DNA from 3 places in the Vibrio sp. JZG10 genome. Region 1 is predicted to be linked to each of the others. Evidence: predicted binding sites of a transcription regulator. Region 1 holds the regulator's gene; each other region holds the start of a gene.

The links. Region 1 encodes CRP, which controls carbon source genes, mostly activating them, when cyclic AMP is high. Its sites were predicted from a motif close to TGTGANNNNNNTCACA; they were not measured.
Region 2: the regulator CRP is predicted to act here: its motif matches at 3,324-3,339, upstream of cdd (cytidine deaminase).
Region 3: the regulator CRP is predicted to act here: its motif matches at 2,407-2,422, upstream of ACWYVB_RS12460 (CTP synthase).

Annotation. Positions count from the first base shown of each region.
Region 1 is NZ_JBSUGE010000030.1:14,419-22,304, forward strand. It holds gene ACWYVB_RS22365 (TIGR02444 family protein) at 1-133, shown strand, start outside; gene ACWYVB_RS22370 (hydrolase) at 221-1,228, shown strand; gene ACWYVB_RS22375 (YheU family protein) at 1,262-1,474, shown strand; gene ACWYVB_RS22380 (phosphoribulokinase) at 1,599-2,468, shown strand; gene crp (cAMP-activated global transcriptional regulator CRP) at 2,709-3,341, shown strand; gene ACWYVB_RS22390 (DUF1338 domain-containing protein) at 3,487-4,278, opposite strand; gene astD (succinylglutamate-semialdehyde dehydrogenase) at 4,528-5,985, opposite strand; gene astA (arginine N-succinyltransferase) at 6,014-7,033, opposite strand; gene ACWYVB_RS22405 (aspartate aminotransferase family protein) at 7,143-7,886, opposite strand, start outside.
Region 2 is NZ_JBSUGE010000001.1:294,435-302,320, reverse strand. It holds gene ACWYVB_RS01410 (thiopurine S-methyltransferase) at 287-937, shown strand; gene purT (formate-dependent phosphoribosylglycinamide formyltransferase) at 1,011-2,186, opposite strand; gene cdd (cytidine deaminase) at 2,332-3,219, opposite strand; gene ACWYVB_RS01395 (LrgB family protein) at 3,663-4,340, opposite strand; gene ACWYVB_RS01390 (CidA/LrgA family protein) at 4,342-4,716, opposite strand; gene sbcB (exodeoxyribonuclease I) at 4,772-6,193, opposite strand; gene ACWYVB_RS01380 (L-cystine transporter) at 6,350-7,723, opposite strand.
Region 3 is NZ_JBSUGE010000010.1:14,626-22,511, reverse strand. It holds gene relA (GTP diphosphokinase) at 1-1,288, shown strand, start outside; gene mazG (nucleoside triphosphate pyrophosphohydrolase) at 1,498-2,295, shown strand; gene ACWYVB_RS12460 (CTP synthase) at 2,507-4,147, shown strand; gene eno (phosphopyruvate hydratase) at 4,226-5,527, shown strand; gene ftsB (cell division protein FtsB) at 5,992-6,273, shown strand; gene ispD (2-C-methyl-D-erythritol 4-phosphate cytidylyltransferase) at 6,275-6,982, shown strand; gene ispF (2-C-methyl-D-erythritol 2,4-cyclodiphosphate synthase) at 6,997-7,473, shown strand; gene truD (tRNA pseudouridine(13) synthase TruD) at 7,520-7,886, shown strand, end outside.

The DNA.
Region 1 (7,886 bases):
TAACTCGCTCACGCTGGTCAAAAATGATGGCGCCCCACTCACGCTGAGATACTGTCGTCAACTTGGTGGTGAGCATTTGCAACAGGCCTTTGCTATTCCGGTGCCAAACATTCACCCACCAAAACGCCCATAAATCTGTAGAATACCTATAATCTTTATAAAGGATTATATTAATAAGTTCTTCAACTGACACCGAAGAACCGCATAAGAGCAGTTAGGTATGACACAATTTTTCGCAGCCGCCGGGATCAAAAACCCGCATCTTCAAACGCTTTTACCGCGCTTTATTCGCAAAAAAGCGTTGTTTACGCCGATTTGGCAAACCCTCGATACATCCGATGGCGATTTTCTCGATCTCGCATGGAGCGAGGACCCAACCCAAGAACCTGCGCAAAAAAAGCCGATTTTTGTTTTATTTCATGGACTAGAAGGCTGCTTCTATAGCCCTTACGCCAATGGCCTAATGAATGCATTTGCTCAATCCGGATGGCTGTCGGTGATGATGCATTTCCGCGGTTGTAGCGGTAAGCCAAACAAGAAAGCTCGCGCCTATCATTCTGGTGAAGTGACTGACGCTCGCCACTTCTTAGAGCACCTTGAGCAACGCTTTCCTGATAACCCCAAAGTTGCGGTTGGTATTTCTCTTGGCGGTAACATGTTGGCGAATTATTTAGCCCAATACAAAGACCACCCCATTTTGAACGCGGCGACCATTATCTCAGCGCCTTTGGACCTAGCAGCGTGTGCGAACCGTATTGAACAAGGCTTTTCGAAAGTATATCGCCGTTACCTACTCTCTTCGCTCAAACGCAACGCATTGCAAAAACATCACTTGTTGCATGGCGAGCTCGCTTTGTCCTACAACTCAATAAAACGTGTCACACGATTGTATGAATTCGATGATTTGATCACGGCACCACTGCACGGTTTTAAAGACGCACAAGATTATTACGATCAATGTTCTGGCTTAAGTAAATTACAACAGATCACGCTACCGACACTGATCATTCACGCCAAAGACGATCCATTCATGACCGACGATGTGATCCCGAAATTTGTTCTGCCAGATAATATTGATTACCGTCTCTTTGAGCACGGTGGGCATGTTGGTTTCCTTACAGGTTCAGCGCTCAAGCCGAAATTTTGGTTGGAAGAAGCGCTGCCAGCGTATTACGAAAGTATTGCCGCAGATTACCTTTCTGCTGTATCCAAGCAGCGAAAGCAGTAAACTAGCCGCTCATCATAAAAGTTCGAGGTATTTATGATCATTCCATGGCAAGACATTGCGCCAGAAACATTGGAAAACTTAATTCGTGAATTCGTCTTACGTGAAGGCACGGATTACGGAACCGTCGAGGTTTCTTTGCAAGACAAAGTGGATCAAGTAAAAACTCAATTAGAAAAAGGCGAAGCGGTTATCGTGTTCTCTGAACTGCACGAAACCGTCGATATTCAGGTAAAAACAAAATTTTAGAACCTTCACATTTTACCGTACCCCACTCAATGACAAGGCATTGTTACGTGCTATAGTGGGTTATCGACCGTGCAGTAGCAGCCTACTGCACATTACAGGTAAGTAATTTTCGACAAGGTTTGTCATGTCAGCTAAACACCCAATTATTGCGGTTACTGGTTCATCTGGTGCCGGCACGACCACTACATCTGAAGCCTTCCGTAAGATGTTCAATATGATGAACGTTAAACCCGCATGGGTTGAAGGCGACAGCTTCCATCGCTTTACTCGCCCTGAAATGGATATAGAAATCCGTAAAGCGCGCGAGCAAGGTCGACACATTAGCTACTTTGGCCCTCAAGCTAATGACTTTCCAGGATTGGAAGAGTTTTTCCGTAAATATGGTCACGATGGCGCAGGCAGCGTACGTCGCTACCTACACACCTTTGACGAGGCCGTACCTTATAATCAAATGCCTGGTACCTTCACACCATGGCAGGACTTACCGGAGAACAGTGACGTTCTCTTCTATGAAGGCTTGCACGGCGGTGTTGTGGATGGCGATGTTAATGTCGCGCAACATGTGGATTTCTTGATTGGTATGGTACCAATCGTAAACTTAGAGTGGATCCAAAAGTTTGTGCGTGATACTCGTGACCGCGGTCATTCACGAGAAGCAGTAATGGATTCTATCGTGCGCTCGATGGACGATTATCTTAACTACATCACACCACAATTTTCTCGCACTCATATTAACTTTCAGCGCGTCCCAACGGTCGATACCTCTAACCCACTTAACGCGAAAGGTATCCCAAGCCTGGATGAGAGCTTTGTCGTTATTCGCTTGCGTGGGATAAAGAAAGTCGACTTCCCATATCTCCTGGCTATGATTGATGGCTCATTCATGTCACGCCACAACACGATTGTCGTACCAGGCGGTAAGATGAGCTTTGCAATGGAGCTCATAGTTCGGCCTATCCTACAACAGCTCATCGAAACAGGGAAAATTGGCTAAAAACCTGCCTGCGAAGATGTTTACTTTTCATACCGTGATCATGTGCACAGTTTTGCTTACAAAATCTCAATCATGGCACGATTAAAATCAAGAAATCGTTTTCGAAAAAGGATACTATTTCTTACCGAAACACAAGAGAGCTTGCAGCATATAAAAAGTGCTCTTATTCTAGTAGGCCTAATTCAGGCTTAGCTAAAATATGGATAGCGCAAGCGTACCCTGCAGAGGAAGTGAGATATTATGGTTCTAGGTAAACCTCAAACCGACCCAACATTAGAGTGGTTTCTTTCACACTGTCATATTCATAAGTACCCTTCAAAGAGCACGCTAATTCACGCGGGCGAAAAGGCAGAAACTTTGTACTACATCGTTAAAGGTTCTGTTGCGGTTCTTATCAAAGACGAAGAAGGTAAGGAGATGATCCTTTCTTACCTAAACCAAGGAGACTTTATTGGTGAACTTGGTCTATTCGAGGAAGACCAAGAGCGCACAGCTTGGGTTCGTGCTAAATCTCCTTGTGAAGTTGCTGAAATTTCTTTCAAGAAATTCCGTCAGCTTATCCAAGTAAACCCAGACATCCTAATGCGCCTTTCTGCGCAGATGGCTCGTCGTCTTCAAGTAACTAGCCAAAAAGTGGGTGACCTGGCGTTCCTAGACGTAACTGGTCGTATCGCTCAGACGCTTCTGAACCTTGCAAAACAACCAGACGCAATGACTCACCCAGACGGCATGCAAATCAAGATCACTCGTCAAGAAATCGGTCAAATCGTTGGCTGTTCTCGTGAGACAGTAGGTCGTATCTTGAAAATGTTAGAAGAGCAGAACTTAATCTCTGCGCACGGTAAAACTATCGTGGTTTACGGTACTCGTTAATCTCAAACCAGAGTGACGCGAACAAAATTATAAAAGCCACCAATGGCGACATTGGTGGCTTTTTATTTGTCTTGTAACCACATTGAGCTCAGAGCAACAAAAGACTAATGAGCAAGTTGATTAGCCGAAAGGTTAACCCTAAAAGTTAACCATTCGTACTTTCAAAGATTTTGTCCGCTGAAGCCGCCACAAAACCTGGGTACAGCTCACCGTTTTCCATCGGGTAGCGCTTAGCAAACTCGTAAAAGCCACCAGGGATAATTTCAGTGCCTTCGCTAAAGCGAACCGCCACTTTATCCGCCATGGTCGATGATTGTTCTAGCAGCACCTCAGGAGTGCCCTTCACTTCCCCGCCGTTTTCATTAATGGTAAATCCGGCCGTACGTAAGTGATCGTTTACTTGCTTCACTTCTTCGTATTCATTGAGCTGGTTAACGCTCACCGTGAAGTGGTTTGCGCCGTAACCATGCGCAGCCAACCATGATGCATACTCACTTTCTTTAGCCAACGTTTGGTAGTCAGCAAAGCTTAAATCCCACAAGCGTCCACCATGTAAGAATGCGCTATCGTTCAGCTTGCCTGCATCGACTTGTGCCACCAGCTTTTTCACAATCTCTTGCAGCTCAGGTGAACACTCCTCAACTTTTAGCTCACTAATAAAGACTTTAGGTTGCTTCGGATCAGGGTGCTCATAGTGTTTAGCAACCAACTTTTTACTTTCGAAAACGTAGTCACCACATGCCTGGTAGCCAATGGCTACAAATGGTTTAGCTAAGGTTTCGATACCAAGAGGCGCAATATTGAAGGTACGTAAAGCTATATGATCATTAATCAGAGGCTCATCTTCTTGAAGCAGCTGATGTACTTTCGCAGCAGAAGGGCAAAGACGTTGAATGTAATCTTGCCATAGCGATTCAAATAACACATCGGGCGTCATAACGACTCCTTGTTACGAGATGTAGAGTTAAAAGGTAAGCGGAAGTTGACTGCTCGTTCACAACGAAAAGTTGTCCAGAATAATGAACGAGCAGCCATCAACCTGTGACGGTAAATGCCAGTCAGTCAACACGCTTTTCCGAGTCTTTGCTCACTTTCCGTGTTCTGCCAACGATCACTACAACCCATACCTAAATGATTCGCCGGCAAGGTGAGCCGCAATACATGGTTGCGACTCTGTTATTAAAACTTATAGCGCCACACCTGGGCTTAATGTTGCAGGCAAGATAGTCTCTTGACCTTCCATTGATGCCATCGGGTACGCACAGTAGTCTGCTGCGTAATAAGCGCTTGGACGTAGGTTACCTGACGCACCAGGGCCACCAAATGGCGCATCACCACTTGCACCTGTGAGCTGGCGGTTACGGTTCACGATCCCTGCACGAATATGGTCAACGAAGTATTCCCATTCTTGGTCGTCAGTTGAAACTAAACCAGCAGAGAGACCAAAGCGCGTGTCGTTCGCCAGTTCTACGGCTTTTTCTAGCCCTTCGTAACGCACCACTTGCAGAAGTGGACCGAAGTACTCTTCATCTGGTAGCTCAGCAATGTCCGTTACATCAATAATGCCCGGAGAAACAAACGCCGCCTCTCCTGCTTTAGCTTCAATCAAGCTTTCACCACCAAGTGATTGAAGGTTCGCTTGTGCATCGAGAATGAACTTGGCTGCGGCAACGGAGATTTGCGGCCCCATAAATGGCGCAGGCTCTGCAAATGGTTGGTCTACGCGAATATTCTTCGTCGCTTCAACCAGTTTCGTGATGAGCGCATCACCTTTCTCACCCAATGGCACGTACAAACGACGAGCACACGTACAACGTTGACCAGCACTGATAAACGCTGACTGGATGATGGTGTACACCGTGGCATCCAAATCACCATATTTATCAGAGATCACCATCGGGTTATTACCACCCATTTCTAGTGCTAACATCTTGTCTGGTTGACCCGCAAATTGACGGTGCAATACATGCCCCGTGTTCGCGCTGCCCGTGAACAGTACGCCATCAATGCCTTTCGCATCAGCAAGCGCAATACCGGTTTCTTTCGCACCTTGGACAAGGTTGATCACGCCTTTCGGCAGACCTGCTTCTTCCCAAAGTTTCATAGCTAGCTCGCCAGTCCAAGGCGTTTGCTCGGATGGCTTGAACACAACGGTGTTACCCGCTAGTAACGCAGGCACAATGTGACCATTTGGTAGGTGACCAGGGAAGTTATATGGCCCAAATACCGCCATCACGCCCAGTGGGCGATGACGCAACACAATTTGATTGCCCGCCGCTTCACGGCTCGCTTCACCGGTGCGGTCATGGTAAGCACGAATAGAGATTGCAATTTTACCTGCCATTGCCGCTGCTTCAGTGCGCGTTTCCCAAATTGGCTTACCAGTTTCTTTGGCAATGACTTCGGCGATTTTTTCGCTGTTCTCTTTTACTTTCTCAGCAAAAGCCAACACGATCGCTTCACGCTCTGCAAATGGGCGTTTTTTCCAGTCAATAAACGCTTCACGCGCTGCAGATACCGCTTGATTCACCTGCTCTGCCGTTGCACCGTTGCCTTGCCAGATCACTTCTTGGTTGTAAGGTGACAGAGACGTAAATGCTTCACCCTGACCTTGTACCCATTCACCTGCAATCCAATGTGTCATTGTTTCTATCCTTAAATTCTGTCGTCTGTTACTGCGGAAGAAGGCGAACAAAATCCCCTTCCTCAACCAAAAGTGCATCCGCAACGTCTGGTGCGATCATGACGCTTTGTGTTTCAGCGTCATACGCCGCTTTGGTGACTGCTGCGCGGAAGTTTTCGAACGATGAGTTGCACATCAAGAAGTCTTGCGTACTGCTATGTTGTGCAATTTTCACTTGCGCACGGAACGAGTGACGTACCGATTCAATATTGCGTAAGTCACATTCAACGGTTGGACCCGCATCGAAAATATCCACGTAACCACGGTTAGTGAAGCCTTCACGCTCAAGCAGCTTTAATGCTGGGCGAGTATTGTCATGCACTTGGCCAATGACAGCTTGCGCTTCTGGACTCAACAGGTTGATGTAAATAGGCAGCTTCGGCATTAAGTCAGCAATAAAGCCTTTCTTGCCGATACCTGTCAGGTAATCCGCAAGCGTGAAATCGATGGAGAAGAAATGCTCTTGTAACCATTGCCAGAACGGCGAGTTGCCTGCGTCGTCTGAAACACCACGCATCTCCGCAAAGATCGTTTCAGAGAAACGCTCTGGGTGCTCAGCCATCATGAGGAAACGACACTTCGACATGAGACGACCATTCAGACCTTGGCGGAATTTCTCACGCAAGAACAAGGTACAAATTTCGCTGTTACCCGTGTAGTTGTTACCAAAAGTAAGCAGTTTGACGACATTATTGACGCCAAGCTTTGGTGACGAGTGCACCACTTTACTAATGTGATACGAGTAAAATGGGACATCCCAGCCGATAGATGCTTCGATTCCGGTGGTACCCGCAACCTCACCCGTTTCAGAGTCAAAGCCGACCATCAGGTAGCCTTCATCACCTGGTTCTGCCACATCTGGCTTACCAAAGCTGTACTCTGAGTGTTTGATTCGATTGGTTAACAGTTCTTCGTTAACCGGTAGAGATGTAAATCCGTGACCAGACTCCACCGCACAAGTGTGCAGCGCGTCATAATCCGACATCGCGATAGGGCGAACTACTAGCATCAATACTCCCTCCAGATGCAAGAAGATCCTAACTATATTGTAGGAACAATTCCCCCATCAGAGATCCTTGACGGGGGTGTCTGCGTTGACGTTGAAACTGATATCGCGCTTAAACTAAAGTCGCGATCGCTTTATCCAGTTTCGCCAAGCCTTCTTCAATTTCTTGTTGTGTGATAACGAGTGATGGTGTGAAACGTACGACATTGGCACCCGCAACCAATACCATTAGACCTTGTTTGCCTGCAGCGACGAGAACATCACGTGCGCGGCCTTGCCATTCTTCATTCAGTGCAGCGCCAAGCAATAGGCCTTGACCGCGCACTTCTGAGAAGATGTTGTACTTCGCGTTGATCTTCTCTAGACCTTCGCGGAACATCGCTTCGCGTTCTAGCACACCAGCCAACACTTCAGGCTTAGTAACTTCGTTCACAACTGCTTCTGCTACAGCACACGCGAGTGGGTTACCGCCGTATGTTGAACCGTGCGTACCGACTTTCATGTGCTCTGCTAATTTTGCAGTAGTCAACATTGCACCGATTGGGAAACCGCCACCAAGTGATTTCGCGGTGCTTAGAATATCAGGTGTAATACCTAAACCTTGGTAAGCGTAGAAGTTACCTGTACGACCATTACCGGTTTGCACTTCATCGAAGATCAGTAGCGCGTTGTGTTTGTCACACAGCTCACGTACTGCTTGAGCAAACTCAGGCGTTGGTGGCACGATACCGCCTTCACCTTGTAGCGGCTCCATCATCACCGCACATGTGCGATCAGACATGTGTGCCTGTAGTGCTTCGATATCATTGTAAGGTAAGTGGGTAACGTCACCAGGCTTAGGACCAAAACCGTCAGA
Region 2 (7,886 bases), on a different contig from region 1:
AATAGGGAACATAAAGGTCGCTAAGTTCGGCAAATCAGGTACTAACTTATTAATGGGGTCATTACGAAAGATTCCAAGGTTTCAGTTTTGTCTTGAAGTGGAATCGTGCGTTAGATCACCATTTCTCTTTTCTTTATTCTGTTTATCAGATAAAGGCGTGGTTCCTATAAGAACGTTTACATCCTATCACCGCTGTATTAACCAAAGATGAACGGCATAGACAAATTGAAAAAAATCGTTAGTCTTACTTCTCAAAATGAAAATCAGCCGACAAGTAGAAAGTAAAATGAGAGACCAAGAGTTTTGGCATAATAAATGGGCCAGTAATCAAATCGGATTTCACTTGGAAGATGTAAACCCGCTATTACCTGCATATTGGCAACACACAAACCCAAAGCGTGAAGACAAAGTGTTAGTGCCTTTGTGTGGAAAGTCAGAAGACTTGATTTGGTTGGCGATGAAGCATGATTCAGTTGAAGGTGTTGAGCTGAGCCATATCGCTGTTCGTGCCTTTTTTGCTGAACATTTTTATACGCCAACCGTGACGCCTGTTAATGGTATGCACGAGCTTTATCAATTTGATGAGCTTTCTATTTATACTGGGGACTTTTTCACTGCTCCAGTATCTCAAGCCGATATCATTTATGATCGCGCCGCGTTGGTTGCTTTACCGCAAGATATGCGAGAGGAGTATGTAGAGCGCCTCAAGCAACTTTTGAATCCAGGCGGTCGTATTTTGCTTGTTACACTCAACTATCCTCAAGAAGAGATGGCGGGGCCTCCATTTAGCGTGCCAGTTGAAGAGATTGAGCAGTTATTTTCAGGTTACAAAGTTACCTGCTTGAACGTAGATGAAGCTGATGAAAACCATCCTAAAATTGCTAAAAAAGGCTTAAGGCGCTTCTCTGAAGAAGTGTACTTAATCGAGAGTGAATAGGTTTTTCTCGGTTTGGAACACGAAATAGCGCAGCAATTAGAGCTGCGCTGTTTTTTGTAGGATTGGAGCTCGTTTAATAAGTAATATTCACTTTTGATGCACTTTCAATAGCACCTTGAACGGCCTCTTCGGTGGTTTTTCGTCGCGTAAGGACAACACCTAAACGACGGCGACCATCGATTTCTGGCTTGCCGAATAGACGAACTTGCGTTTGAGGTTGAGCTAAGGCTTTGGTTAGGTTGTCAAAGCGAATGTTTGTGGAAGTCCCTTGACCAAGAATAACGGCCGACGCAGATGGGCCATATTGTACGATATTATTAATCGGCATTCCGGTAAATGCACGTACGTGGAGAGCAAACTCTGACATTTCCTGAGAAATCATAGTGACCATGCCTGTATCGTGTGGGCGAGGAGAGACCTCATTGAAAATGACCTTATCGCCTTTAACAAATAACTCTACACCAAAGATGCCGTAGCCACCGAGTGCGTTGACTACTTTCTCTGCCGTGTATTCTGCTGCTTTTACTGCGTTTTCTGACATGGCTTGCGGTTGCCATGATTCGCGGTAGTCGCCATCTTCCTGACGATGGCCAATTGGAGCACAGAAGTGAACACCGTCAACGGCTCTTACGGTCAATAAAGTGATTTCGTAATCGAAGTCGATAAAACCTTCCACGATCACGCGACCTGCACCCGTACGTCCGCCTTCCTGTGCGTAATCCCATGCTTTTGCTACGTCGTCTTCGGTCTTGATGACACTTTGCCCTTTACCTGAAGAACTCATAACTGGCTTTACTACGCACGGGATGCCTACATGCTCAACCGCGGCTTTGAAGTCTTCAAAAGTATCTGCAAAACGATAAGGTGATGTTGTCAGTTCTAGTTCTTCTGCAGCCAAACGTCGGATACCTTCACGATTCATTGTTAGCTTGGTTGCCTTAGCGGTTGGAACAACATTCAGCCCTTTTTCTTCAAGCTCTACCAGTTTGTCGGTTGCGATAGCTTCGATTTCAGGTAGGACGTAAGTAGGTTGTTCCTTTGTAATAACTTCTTCTAAGGCGCTTCCATCTAACATATCGATGACGTAACTACGGTGAGCAACTTGCATCGCTGGAGCATTAGCATAGCGATCACAAGCAATCACTTCTAAACCAAGTCTCTGACATTCAATTGCGACTTCTTTACCGAGTTCGCCAGAGCCTAAAAGTAATACACGGGTAGCATTTGCGCTGGTTGCAGTGCCAAACATAGTGTTCCCTTACAAAATAGAGTGGTGAGACAGAAATTGCAGGAGATCATACTGAAGTTTCATGGCAAAGCAAACGTTTGCCTTTGGTTTTTAGGCAATAAAAAAGCTCTACATGCCGTAGAGCTTTTTATACTGAAATTGTCGCTTATACGTTGACAAAACTAAGTGGAATATCTGGATTTAACGCTTCTAACGTTGATTGCGTATCAGCCAAATGACTGATCTTGCCTTCTGAGTTTTCTACCAGAGCAGCGGCTTTGATATTGTCAAAGGTTTCACCCGCAAGTAGTACTTGGATCAGCGCAACTTGTAATGGCGGCAAGCTAGGGTTAAATGCTGCATTTTCCGCATAAGCACCTTGGAATACACGGCCGCTAGCCATTTCTAATGCTAAGCCACTCAGGTTGTTGGTATATGGTGAGTGGCTCATGTTCATCGCTTCAACAGCGCTTTGAATTAGAGTGTCTTCATCATCGCATGAGAACTGATGCTTTACTTCTGCCATTAAGCCGGATTCGATACCGAGATCGTTTGGTCCAAAGGCTTCAGGTAGGTATTCATGCAGTGACTTTTCTTCGCGTTCTGGGAGCTGGATTTTAAGCTCGTTTGCGGTAGATAACTCGTTCATGAACTGACGGCAGTGACCACATGGGCTGAAGTTAATAGTGATATCTTTAATACCACGTTCACCTTTCATCCAAGCGTGGCTAATTGCAGACTGCTCAGCGTGAACTGTTTGACCTAACTGAACACCAAAGAATTCCATGTTGGCACCGAAGTAAAGGCGACCTGAGAGACCACGAACGATAGCACCGACATAAAATTCAGAAAGAGGAGCATAGGAATATGCTGCGGCAAAAGGAAGTAGAGCAACACGAAGCTCTTTATCTGATAGACCGGTAGCTGAAAGCAACTGCTCAAACTGTTGAACTGAAAGCGTAGCATCAAAATCATCAGCTTGGATGATAGGAGCAAGTTGTTTGGAAAGTGCTTCGGGAGCGCCTGCTAGCGCCTGTTCAATGCGACTTTTCATGTTGAATCCTTGTTATTGCATGGACAGTTATTCTATGTGAAGGATAGAAATGTTCCGTGCGTTAGATCACGATAAATAATGCAATTGGTAATTCTGTTACATAATTAGAGTGAGCTCACACATGTATTCGATTGCACTGACGTGAAGCGTTATCTCCGTCTCACAATTAACCATATCAGTATATATTCATATGACCAAGACGCTGGGATATGTTAATTACGATGCCTACATGTCCACACAACGTTATTCCTAGATATCTAAGCAACGTTGAGTCAGTAATATTGCACTGAATGTTGAAGTTATTAGTGTGTATCTCGTCAGAGTACCTTAACGATCTTACTAGAACGGGTTGTTAGATGAGGTAATACAGAATTTTGGAAGGGATAAGGAAGAAACGGGAAGGCCACGGCCTGCCGGAAGGAGGGCAGACCGAGAGCGCTTAACTATTGATATAGCCAGACAGCCAAAGCAAAAAAGCTTGGAGCCAAAATAGAAGTGATGATGCCGCATAAAACCAATGCGAGTGATGAGAACGCGGCATCAATGGGCTGTTTCTCTGCACATGTCGCGGTGCCTAAGGCATGAGACACGGTACCCATTGTTAGGCCACGTGCAATCGGGTGTTTAATTCCAATTAAGTTGTAAATTGGGTATGCCAAAATCGCGCCCAATAAACCAACAATCAGAACCAAGATCGCCGCAACGGCAGCTTCACCACCGAGGTGACTCGAAATTTCCATTGCTATTGGCGTAGTGACGGATTTACCCACTAGACTTGCGATTAAACTGATATCCGCTTTGAAAGCGACTGCGATCAAGGTGGTTGTCATCATCGACATCACACTGCCTACTGTGCAAGCAAAAGTGATGATTCGCCAGTTTGCTTTAATCTGTGGTAGTTGTTCATATAACGGGTAAGCCAGAGCAACTACGGCTGGTTGAAGTAAAAAACTGATCCCTTCGTTATCCGCATAATACGTTTCAAACGGTACATTTAAGTAAGTAAGCAAAGGAATGAGCACTGCAATACTGATTAGCAAAGGATTTGCTAGAGGATTATTCACTTTGATTGCGATTTGGCGCGCGACAAGAAAAACCGCAATGGTAACAACTAACCACATATCAGTGCTTCTCCTTTAGCAAGTAGTCCAGCAGCCAAGCGAGGCTGACCAGTACAATGAGTGAGCCTCCAACTGCGCTAGCAATGATAGGGAGGGCATTAGCGAGTAACATATCGAAATGTTGCATTAATCCCACGCTAATAGGAACGAACAACAAAATCATGTAGCGGATAAATAGCGTGGCGCCCGGTTTGACCCAATCGACCTTTACAAGCCCAAGAGTCATGGAGAAAAACAGTACGAGCATACCGATGACACTTCCTGGGACGGAAACGCCAGTGAACTTTTGAATGGTAATTCCGATGCCAAGTGCTCCCATGATGAGGAAGATTGAAATGAGCAGTTGGATCAGTTGTAAGAATCGTTCTTTAATCATTTTGACAGTATATAAACAACAAGCACACCATAAGGTGCGCTTGTATTGGGAGGAGTTAAGAAGCTAAGCTCTCTACATAACGGTACACGGATTTTAATATCGCAATCTTCTTTTCGTCACTTTCATGTTCGTGAACTAAGTTTTCTAAATTCAGCATGTACTCTTCAATTTGGCTTTCAAACACTTCTCGACAGTGTAATGCCCAGCGTCTCTGTTCTTGCTCGTCTAATGTGCCTGGGAAGTTACGCGCACGATAGCGGAACAATAGAGGTTTAATGCGCTTGTCATCAAATTCAATGTCCAATGCGGCAAGATTGTTCGGGTCGGTTTCTCGAATGATATCCATGGCTGCGCGATCGGCCGGAGAGAAGAATCCGTCGTAAAGTTGCGTATCGACGTCATCACTTTTATCGAATTTACGCTCGACTGAAAAGAGGCTAATCAACTTTTCTCTAATTTCAGGATGTTGGCGCAACAAAGCGAGATTAGCGAGACATTGCTGGCGATCAATGCCAATAGACTCCGCATTTTCAGCCGTTAACGTTTTTGCAGGGGCGAGAATAGGGCATTTGTTTAAATGAACTAACTTAACAGGCACTGGTAGCAATTCACCAAGATCTTCTCGCTTAGTGTAGAGTCTTTCGTGTAGCTCTTCTGCGGATAGCTCTAGAATAGGCTGAGGGTCTTTCGCTAAATCGATAGTGATAACGGCGTTATTATTGGTTGGGTGCCAAGCAACAGGCACAATCCAGCTAGTGTACTGGCATTCGCGCCCTAGCATGCCTGAAACGTGCATCAACGGCGTCATGTTGACGATGTCGACTAATTCATTGAGCTTGCGCTTTTGGCGCATAGAAAAGAAGTAGTCAAACAATTTTGGTTGCGCTGCTTTGACTTTTTTCGCCATTTCGATAGTCGCAATCACGTCTGCCATCGCATCGTGCGCGTTACTATGTTCTATGCCGTTAGCAACAGACAAGTGCTCTAATTTAAAACTAGTGAAGCCATCTTCGTTTTCTGGCCACTCTACGCCTTCTGGGCGAAGGGCGTGGCACGCGCGTAATACATCGAGTAAATCCCAACGCGAGTTACCGTTTTGCCAACTCCATGCGTATGGGTCGATAAAGTTACGATAACAAGTATAACGGGTCACTTCGTCATCAAAGCGAATGCTGTTGTAGCCTAAACTGGTTGTATTTGGTTTCGCGAGTTCAGCGTGAATCTTAGCGATAAACTCAGGCTCAGAAAGGCCTTCTTGAACCGTTTTTTGCGGAGTAATACCAGTAATAAGCGCAGCTTCAGGAGACGGAAGATAATCAGCAGGTGGCTGGCAGTACATGACTAAAGGTTCGCCGATGATATTGAAGTTTTCATCTGTGCGGACACCAGCGAACTGGCTTGGGCGATCTTTCGCGGGGTTTGTTCCCCATGTCTCATAATCAAAGAAGAAAAAAGTGGGCTGATTATCTTGGTGCATTCTGCTTACCGTTTACAAAACCGATGACAGTATTAGACCATTCAACGCCTTGACTAGCAACGAAAGATGCAAGTTGAATTTTTGAAAATGAAAAAGCCGATGGCGAACCATCGGCTTGATACTTTACGTTTTATCGCTTTGGAAAGAATTTGAGTTCTATGCTCGTGTTTCTTCCAATGTTGCTTCACTTTCTGGTGACTTCAGCACTCGGCTAGCAATTGTACCCGCAGTCATTGATCCTGAAACGTTCAGTGCGGTACGTGCCATATCGATCAATGGTTCAATAGAGATAAGCAGCGCCGCGATGGTGACAGGCAAGCCCATTGCAGGAAGAACAATCAATGCTGCAAACGTCGCGCCGCCACCCACACCAGCGATACCAAATGAACTGATGGTGATAATCGCAATCAATGACAGGATAAAGTGTAGATCCAGTGGGTTGATGCCCATTGTCGGAGCTACCATCACTGCCAGCATTGCAGGATAGATACCTGCACATCCGTTTTGGCCGATAGTGGCACCAAACGATGCTGATAGGTTTGCAATTGCTGGTGGAACGTTAAGCTTGGTGATTTGCGCTTCTACGTTTAGTGGGATCGTTGCTGCTGAGCTACGAGATGTAAACGCGAAGGTCAGTACAGGCCAGATTTTCTTAAAGTATTCCGCAGGGCTAACGCCGACAAACGAGACTAATACGCCGTGAACAACAAACATCAGAGCGATAGCAACATAAGACGCCACAATAAAGCCAAGTAGGTTTAGGATGTCGCCTGCGCTTGATGTCGCTACCACTTTTGCCATCAGTGCTGCGATGCCGTATGGCGTTAACGCCATGATCATCTTCACTAATCGCATAACGATTGATTGAGCTGCTTCTACGAAAGTACGAATCGGTGATTCTAACTCTGCTTTTTCCATCATCACCTTACGAGCGGCGATACCGGTTAATACACCGAAGATAACGACAGCGATAATTGAGGTCGAGCGAGCACCTGTTAGATCAGCAAATGGGTTGGTTGGAATGAAGCTAACTAGCATTTGAGGAATAGTTAGGTCACTTACTGTACCGGCACGGCTTTCTAAAACGGCGATACGAGCGGTTTCACGCGCGCCTTCAGTTAAACCCTCTGCTGAAAGGCCAAATGTCGTTGTCACCAAGATACCGATGAGTGCAGCAATTGCAGTCGTTACAAGAAGAACAGAGATGGTCAGGCCAGAAATTTTACCTAATGATCCACCTTTTTCCAATTTAACAACTGCAGAGATCATCGATACCAATACTAGTGGCATGATGACCATTTTCAGTAGACCAACGTAGCCACTGCCTACAATGCCTACCCATTCAAGTGTTTGAGCAATTGCGCTGTTGCCTTCACCGTGAATGAGTTGCAAAGCAAGACCAAAAAGAGAACCAGTAACAAGACCGATTAAAACGAGACGAGAGAGTGTGTGTTTCTTTTGTTGTTGGTTAAATAGAAAGAACAATATGCCAACAAAGACGGCTAGAGAGGCTATCACTGCAAAATTCATAATCTGACCTTATCAACCTGCCGAAATGGCGGTTGTTTTTTATACGGGGTTTTATACGGATTTGTTTATGGGGCGTAAGATAACGCTCGCGATATAACTTTAAAAATGACAAACGGGTATTAGCTAGATCTAAAATGAATATAAAAACGAGATCTAAGTCGCG
Region 3 (7,886 bases), on a different contig from region 1:
TAACCCTAAACCAAACGGTTATCAATCGATCCACACCGTAATTCTAGGGCCAGAAGGCAAAACCATCGAGATCCAGATTCGTACCAAGCAAATGCATGAAGAGTCGGAGCTGGGTGTTGCCGCGCACTGGAAATATAAAGAAGGGGCAAGCAGCCGAAGCGGTTATGATGAGAAGATCACGTGGCTGCGTAAGCTACTGGATTGGCAAGAAGAAATGTCAGATTCTGGCGAAATGCTTGATGAGCTACGTAGCCAAGTCTTTGATGACCGCGTCTATGCGTTTACGCCTCGTGGCGATGTTGTCGATTTACCTATGGGGGCAACGCCGCTAGATTTTGCCTACCATATTCACTCCGAAGTGGGACACCGTTGTATTGGCGCCAAAGTCGGAGGCCGCATAGTACCGTTTACTCATAAACTACATATGGGTGATCAGGTTGAGATTATCACTCAGAAAGAGCCTAACCCATCGCGAGACTGGTTAAACCCATCATTAGGCTTCGTTCATTCTGGCCGCGCGCGTGCCAAAATTAACGCCTGGTTCCGAAAGCAAAGCCGTGAGAAGAACCTCGAAGCGGGTCGTGAAATTCTTGAACATGAGTTAGCAAAAATTGGCGCAACGTTAAAAGATGCTGAGCATTACGCTCTCAAACGGTTTAACGTCAAAACACCAGATGAGCTTTACGTTGGTGTTGGTAGCGGTGATTTGCGTATCAACCAAATCATTAACCATATTAATGCGCTCGTTAACAAGCCAACGGCAGAAGAAGAAGACCAGCAAGCACTGGAAAAACTGCAAGAAGCAGAGCACAAATCACCAGCGCAAAGCCGACCGAAAAAAGACGCCGTCGTTGTAGAAGGCGTTGATAACCTAATGACGCACCTAGCGCGTTGCTGTCAGCCGATTCCAGGTGATGATATCTGTGGTTACATCACGCAAGGTCGCGGGATTTCAGTACACCGTAGTGACTGTGAACAGCTAGAAGAACTGCGCCATCACGCGCCAGAGCGCATCATCGATACTGTCTGGGGCAGCGGCTTCGTCGGGTCATACATCCTCACCGTCCGTGTTGAAGCGATGGAGCGAGGTGGTCTACTCAAAGACATTACGACACTGTTCGCCAACGAAAAGATCAAAGTGACCAGCATGAAGAACCGAGTCGATTACAGACGTCAACTTGCCATCATGGACTTTGATCTAGAAGTCACCAATATTGAAGTGCTTTCTCGTGTTTCGAAACGGGTAGAACAAATAAAGGATGTCATGACGGTGAAACGCCTCGGCTAACTTTCACGTCGTACTTGTCACTTTTACTGCGTTAACTGCGTTTTCTTGCTCCATCACATAGGCGAGCTATGCTCAGGAGTCGCGAAAACTTGTTGCCTTGTCAAAGTAACAATTACTTAGTGAAAGCTGCTGAGAAAATATAATGTAGAAGGTGAGTGGTTTTGGCTGCTCACCTTTTTCTTTAATAGAAAGGTTTAAAGGAACAAAAAATGAGTCATCCAATTGAACAATTAGAACAAATCATGGCGAAGTTGCGTGACCCAGAAAACGGTTGCCCTTGGGACTTAAAACAAACCTTTGACACCATCGTTCCGCACACCATCGAAGAAACTTACGAAGTGGTGGACGCGATTCAAAATCGAGACTGGACCAATCTAAAAGAAGAGCTAGGGGATTTGTTGTTTCAGGTGATTTTTTACAGTCAGCTAGCGAAAGAGCAAGGGCTGTTCGAATTTTCGGATGTTGTCGAAACTGTGAATGAAAAACTGACTCGCCGTCATCCGCATGTTTTTTCAGATGTTGAGTTTGAATCGGATGAGGAAATCAACGCCAACTGGGAAGCGGAAAAAGCAAAAGAAAAAGCGCAGGTGGGCAAAGCGGAAGAAAGTATCCTAGACTCAATACCAAACTCTTTGCCAGCACTTTCTCGTGCTACAAAGATACAGAAAAAATGTGCGAAATATGGATTTGACTGGGACTCTCTTGGCCCGGTCGTCGATAAGGTGCGAGAAGAAATTGATGAAGTCATGGAAGAAGCACTACAAGTTCAGCCAGATGAAGAAAAAGTGGAGTTGGAACTCGGCGATTTGCTATTTGCGACCGTCAATTTGGCACGCCATCTTGATAAAAATCCAGAAGTCGCACTAGGGAAAGCAAACTTAAAGTTTGCGAGACGTTTTAAGCAAGTTGAAGGAAAGGTCCAGCAGTCAGGCAAAGCGCTTACAGATTGTTCTTTATCAGAGCTCGACGATTTCTGGGATGAAGTAAAGCGAGAAGAGTCTAGATAGGGGAAAATAAGCGGAATATACAATATGAGGCCAGTTTGCCTCTTAACACGAAAACGGACTTTGGTTTGTCTTTGCTCACTTTGATTTGAAGCAAAAAATAAAAAATTACGGTGTGATAGATTTCACGTTGTGGCGGTAAGGAGCTTCTGGTATATTTATCTCCCGTCCAGAAGCACTCCATTTCCCTCATTCAACCAATTTCAGGTTAAACATGACGACAAATTACATTTTTGTTACTGGCGGGGTTGTATCCTCTCTAGGTAAAGGTATTGCAGCAGCATCTCTTGCGGCTATTCTAGAAGCTCGTGGTCTTAAAGTGACTATGATGAAGCTTGACCCTTACATCAACGTTGACCCGGGCACAATGAGCCCTACTCAGCACGGTGAAGTGTTCGTTACAGAAGATGGCGCAGAGACTGACCTTGACCTTGGTCACTACGAGCGTTTCATCCGTACCAAGATGACCAAGCGTAACAACTTTACTGCAGGTCGTGTTTATGCCGACGTACTTCGTAAAGAACGTCGTGGTGACTACCTAGGCGCAACTATTCAAGTTATCCCTCACATCACTAACGCGATCAAAGACCGTGTAATCGCTGGCTCTGAAGGCCATGATGTGGCTATCGTTGAAGTTGGCGGTACCGTTGGTGATATCGAATCACTACCATTTATGGAAGCGATTCGTCAGCTAGCCGTTGAACTAGGCCGTGAGCGCGCAATGTTCATGCACCTAACACTTGTTCCTTACCTAGCGGCAGCGGGCGAAGTGAAAACTAAGCCAACTCAACACTCTGTAAAAGAACTTCTATCTATCGGTATTCAGCCAGATATCCTAGTTTGCCGTAGCGACCGCGTTATTCCAGCGAATGAACGTAAGAAAATCGCACTATTCTGTAATGTTCCAGAAAAAGCAGTAATTTCAATGAAGGACGTAGATTCTATCTACAAGATTCCTCAATTGATCAAGTCTCAAGGTCTAGATGATCTTGTGTGTGCTCGCTTTGGCATCACAGCTCCTGAAGCTGATCTTTCTGAGTGGGAACAGGTTATTTACGAAGAAGCAAATCCTACTGGTGAAGTAACCATCGGTATGGTTGGTAAATACACTGAATTGCCAGATGCATACAAGTCTGTGAACGAAGCGCTTAAACACGCTGGCTTGAAAAACCGTCTAAGTGTCACAATTAAGTATGTAGACTCACAAGATATCGAAACAAAAGGCGTTGAGCTGCTAGAAGGCTTAGACGCGATCCTAGTTCCAGGTGGCTTCGGCGATCGTGGTATTGAAGGCAAGATCCGTGCGGCTCAATATGCACGCGAAAACAATGTGCCTTACCTAGGTATTTGTTTGGGTATGCAAGTTGCACTAATTGAATACGCGCGTAACGTTGCGGGTATGGAAGGTGCACATTCAACAGAATTTAACAAAGAGACTAAGTACCCTGTGGTAGGTTTGATCACAGAGTGGGTAGACGAGTCAGGTAACGTAGAAGAGCGTACTGAAAAGTCTGACCTAGGTGGTACGATGCGTCTTGGTTCACAGCTATGTCACCTAGAGAAAGGGACGAAAGCTCGTGAACTGTACGGTAGCGCGACGATCCATGAACGTCACCGTCACCGTTACGAAGTGAATAATGTGCTTCGTCCGCAAATCGAAAAAGCAGGTCTGAAAGTTTCTGGCCTATCAGCGGACAAGAAGTTAGTGGAAATGATTGAGAACCCAGCTCACCCATGGTTTGTAGCGGCTCAGTTCCACCCAGAATTCACATCGACTCCTCGCGATGGCCACCCATTGTTTGCAGGTTTCGTTAAGGCTGCGGGCCAAAACGCACGCGGCGAATTCGAGAAGTAAAAGGATACGGGCGGCGGCGAAGGTTGTGCTGCTGCCCTTTAAAATTGACATTTATATTTGAAACGAGAGGAAACATTAATGTCTAAGATCGTTAAAGTTCTAGGTCGTGAAATCATCGACTCACGTGGTAACCCAACTGTAGAAGCTGAAGTACACCTAGAAGGCGGTTTCGTAGGTATGGCGGCAGCTCCATCTGGCGCATCTACTGGTTCTCGCGAAGCTCTTGAGCTACGTGACGGTGACAAAGCACGTTTCCTAGGTAAAGGTGTTCTTAAAGCAGTTGAAGCTGTAAACGGCCCAATCGCTGAAGCTCTAGTTGGCAAAGACGCTAAAGACCAAGCTGCAATCGACGCAGTAATGATCGAACTAGACGGCACTGAAAACAAATCTAAATTCGGTGCTAACGCTATCCTAGCTGTTTCTCTAGCAAACGCTAAAGCTGCTGCTGCAGCTAAAGGCATGCCTCTATACGAGCACATCGCTGAACTAAACGGTACAGCTGGTCAGTTCTCTATGCCTCTACCAATGATGAACATCATCAACGGTGGTGAGCACGCAGACAACAACGTTGACATCCAAGAGTTCATGATCCAACCAGTTGGTGCTAAGACTCTTAAAGAAGGTCTACGTATCGGTGCAGAAGTATTCCACAACCTAGCTAAAGTTCTTAAGTCTAAAGGCTACAGCACTGCAGTTGGTGACGAAGGTGGTTTCGCTCCTAACCTTAAATCTAACGCTGAAGCTCTAGAAGTTATCGCAGAAGCTGTTGCAGCTGCTGGTTACGAACTAGGTAAAGACGTTACTCTAGCTATGGACTGTGCAGCATCTGAGTTCTTCGACAAAGAAGCTGGCATCTACAACATGAAAGGCGAAGGTAAAACTTTCACTTCTGAAGAGTTCAACCACTACCTAGCTGAGCTAGCTAACCAATTCCCAATCGTTTCTATCGAAGACGGTCTAGACGAGTCTGACTGGGATGGCTTCAAGCACCAAACTGAACTACTAGGTGACAAGCTTCAACTAGTAGGTGACGACCTATTCGTTACTAACACTAAGATCCTTGCTGAAGGTATCGAGAAAGGCGTAGCTAACTCTATCCTTATCAAGTTCAACCAAATCGGTTCTCTAACTGAGACTCTAGCTGCAATCAAGATGGCTAAAGACGCAGGTTACACAGCAGTAATCTCTCACCGTTCTGGCGAAACTGAAGATGCAACTATCGCTGATCTAGCGGTAGGTACTGCTGCAGGTCAAATCAAAACTGGTTCTATGAGCCGTTCTGACCGTGTTGCTAAGTACAACCAACTAATCCGTATCGAGGAAGCTCTAGGTGAGCGCGCTCCTTTCAACGGTCTTAAAGAAGTTAAAGGTCAAGCTTAATTCTTAGTTGAATAAGTTTAGCTAAATAGCTTTCTAGAAACGCTCCACTTCGGTGGGGCGTTTTTTATTTAAGAGCGATGAGCCGTTCTGGCCGTGTTGCTGCCATACCTAAAGAAAGCAACCCATTTATCTGCATCGAGGAAGCTCTAGGTGAGCACGCTCCTCCATGTTTCAAAGAAGCGGTCTTAAAGAAGCTCAAGCTTAGTTCTTCATTGGATTAACCGCTTAGGTTGAAGCTTTGAAATACCCTGATTTTGCGGGGTGTTTTTGTATCTATAGGCTTGTATTTCTTGGTCTTACTTTGGTGAGTGCTAAGAATAGCTTCATATGTCTTTGTTTCATTTTGCTGCTTATTTCTTGTAAGGAGCGTGTGAGTCTCCCTTTCTCCCCTAGAGGCAACCTCGCATTTATGCTATATATGTCACCTTATCTAATTCCTTCCGGTACAGAATGTTAGCAGCGATATGCGAATCTTTGTTATAGCCCTTACGCTACTGTTTGGCTTGCTTCAATACACTCTATGGTTTGGTAAAAACGGAGTGTCTGACTACTACACAGTAAAAGATGAAATTGAAGTTCAGCAACAAGTGAACAGCAAGCTACAAGCTCGCAATAATGAAATGTTTGCTGAGATTGATGACTTAAGGCAAGGTCTTGATGCGATTGAAGAACGTGCGCGTCATGAGCTTGGTTTAGTTAAAGATGGCGAGACTTTCTACCGCATTATAGGTGAGGAAAACCATTAAAATGTTGGATGTGAACTCATCGCATGTCGCAATTGTTCCTGCTGCCGGTGTCGGTAGTCGAATGAAGGCTGACCGCCCTAAGCAATATTTATTGATCGACGGAAAAGCGGTGCTGGAACACACTGTAGAAAAGTTGCTGTCGCACCCACGAATTTCGAAAGTGGTTGTCGCCATTACCGAAGGTGACCCTTATTTTCCTGAGTTAACCATCGCGAACCATCCCGATGTAATTCAAGTCGCGGGTGGCAAAGAGCGCGCTGATTCCGTACTTTCAGGGCTAAACTATGTCAATGAACATCTGGAAAGCGAGTGGGTATTAGTCCACGACGCTGCAAGGCCATGTGTATTAACATCTGACATTGACCGTTTGATTGATGTTTGCTGCGCTCACCCAACGGGTGGCATTCTCGCATCTCCTGTGAGAGATACAATGAAGCGAGCAAACGTAGCACAAGATATCGATCATACGGTAGAGAGAGAAGCATTGTGGCATGCATTAACTCCACAAATGTTTAAAACTCAACAACTGACTCGAGCACTGGCTGACGCATTAGAACAAGGCGTATCCATTACGGATGAAGCATCGGCTTTAGAGTGGTTGGGCGAAACGCCTGCTTTAGTCCAGGGTAATGCGAATAACATAAAAATTACTCAGCCAGAAGATCTCGCGTTAGCCGAGTTTTATCTGAGCCGTGAGCGCGGCGAATAAAGAAAGGATAGAAAATGATTCGAATTGGTCATGGTTTCGATGTACATAAATTCGGTGGTGAAGGCCCGGTCATTATCGGTGGTGTTGCTATCCCTTACGAGCAGGGCTTAGTAGCCCACTCAGATGGTGATGTTGCACTTCATGCTTTGACTGATGCGCTACTCGGGGCGATTGCTGCGGGTGATATTGGTCGTCACTTCCCGGATACCGACGATAAATGGAAAGGGGCTAATAGCCGCGAATTGTTGAAAGACGTTTATCGTCGTGTCAAAGAGCAAGGCTACCGCCTTGGTAATGCCGATGTCACCATCATGGCACAAGCACCTAAGATGGCACCTCATATTGACGCGATGTGTGCGGCGATTGCGGAAGACCTAGAAACCGATATTAGTAACATTAACGTAAAAGCGACGACGACAGAGCGTCTCGGTTTTACTGGACGCAAAGAAGGCATTGCAACGGAAGCCGTGGTGCTTCTGTTCAAGCAATAATTAACCAACTTGCTCCTTAATGCTGTGTAAACAGCGGAAAAACATCATGTCAGATATTTTATCTTCATTGGCTTATCTAACGGGTAAGCCTGTTGCATCGGCAAAAATCAAAGCGCAACCAGAACATTTTCAGGTTCGTGAGGATTTAGGTTTTGCCTTTACGGGCGAAGGCGAGCACCTAATGGTGCGCATTCGAAAAACTGGAGAAAATACCAGTTTTGTTGCGAATGAGTTGGCGAAAGCTTGTGGCGTAAAGTCGAAAGACGTTAGCTGGGCAGGCCTTAAAGACCGCCATGCCGTGACGGAACAGTGGCTGAGTGTCCATTTACCGAAAGGGGAAACGCCGGATTTCTCGGCATTCCTAGCTCAATATCCGAGTATTGAGATCTTAGCGACTGATCGACACAACAAAA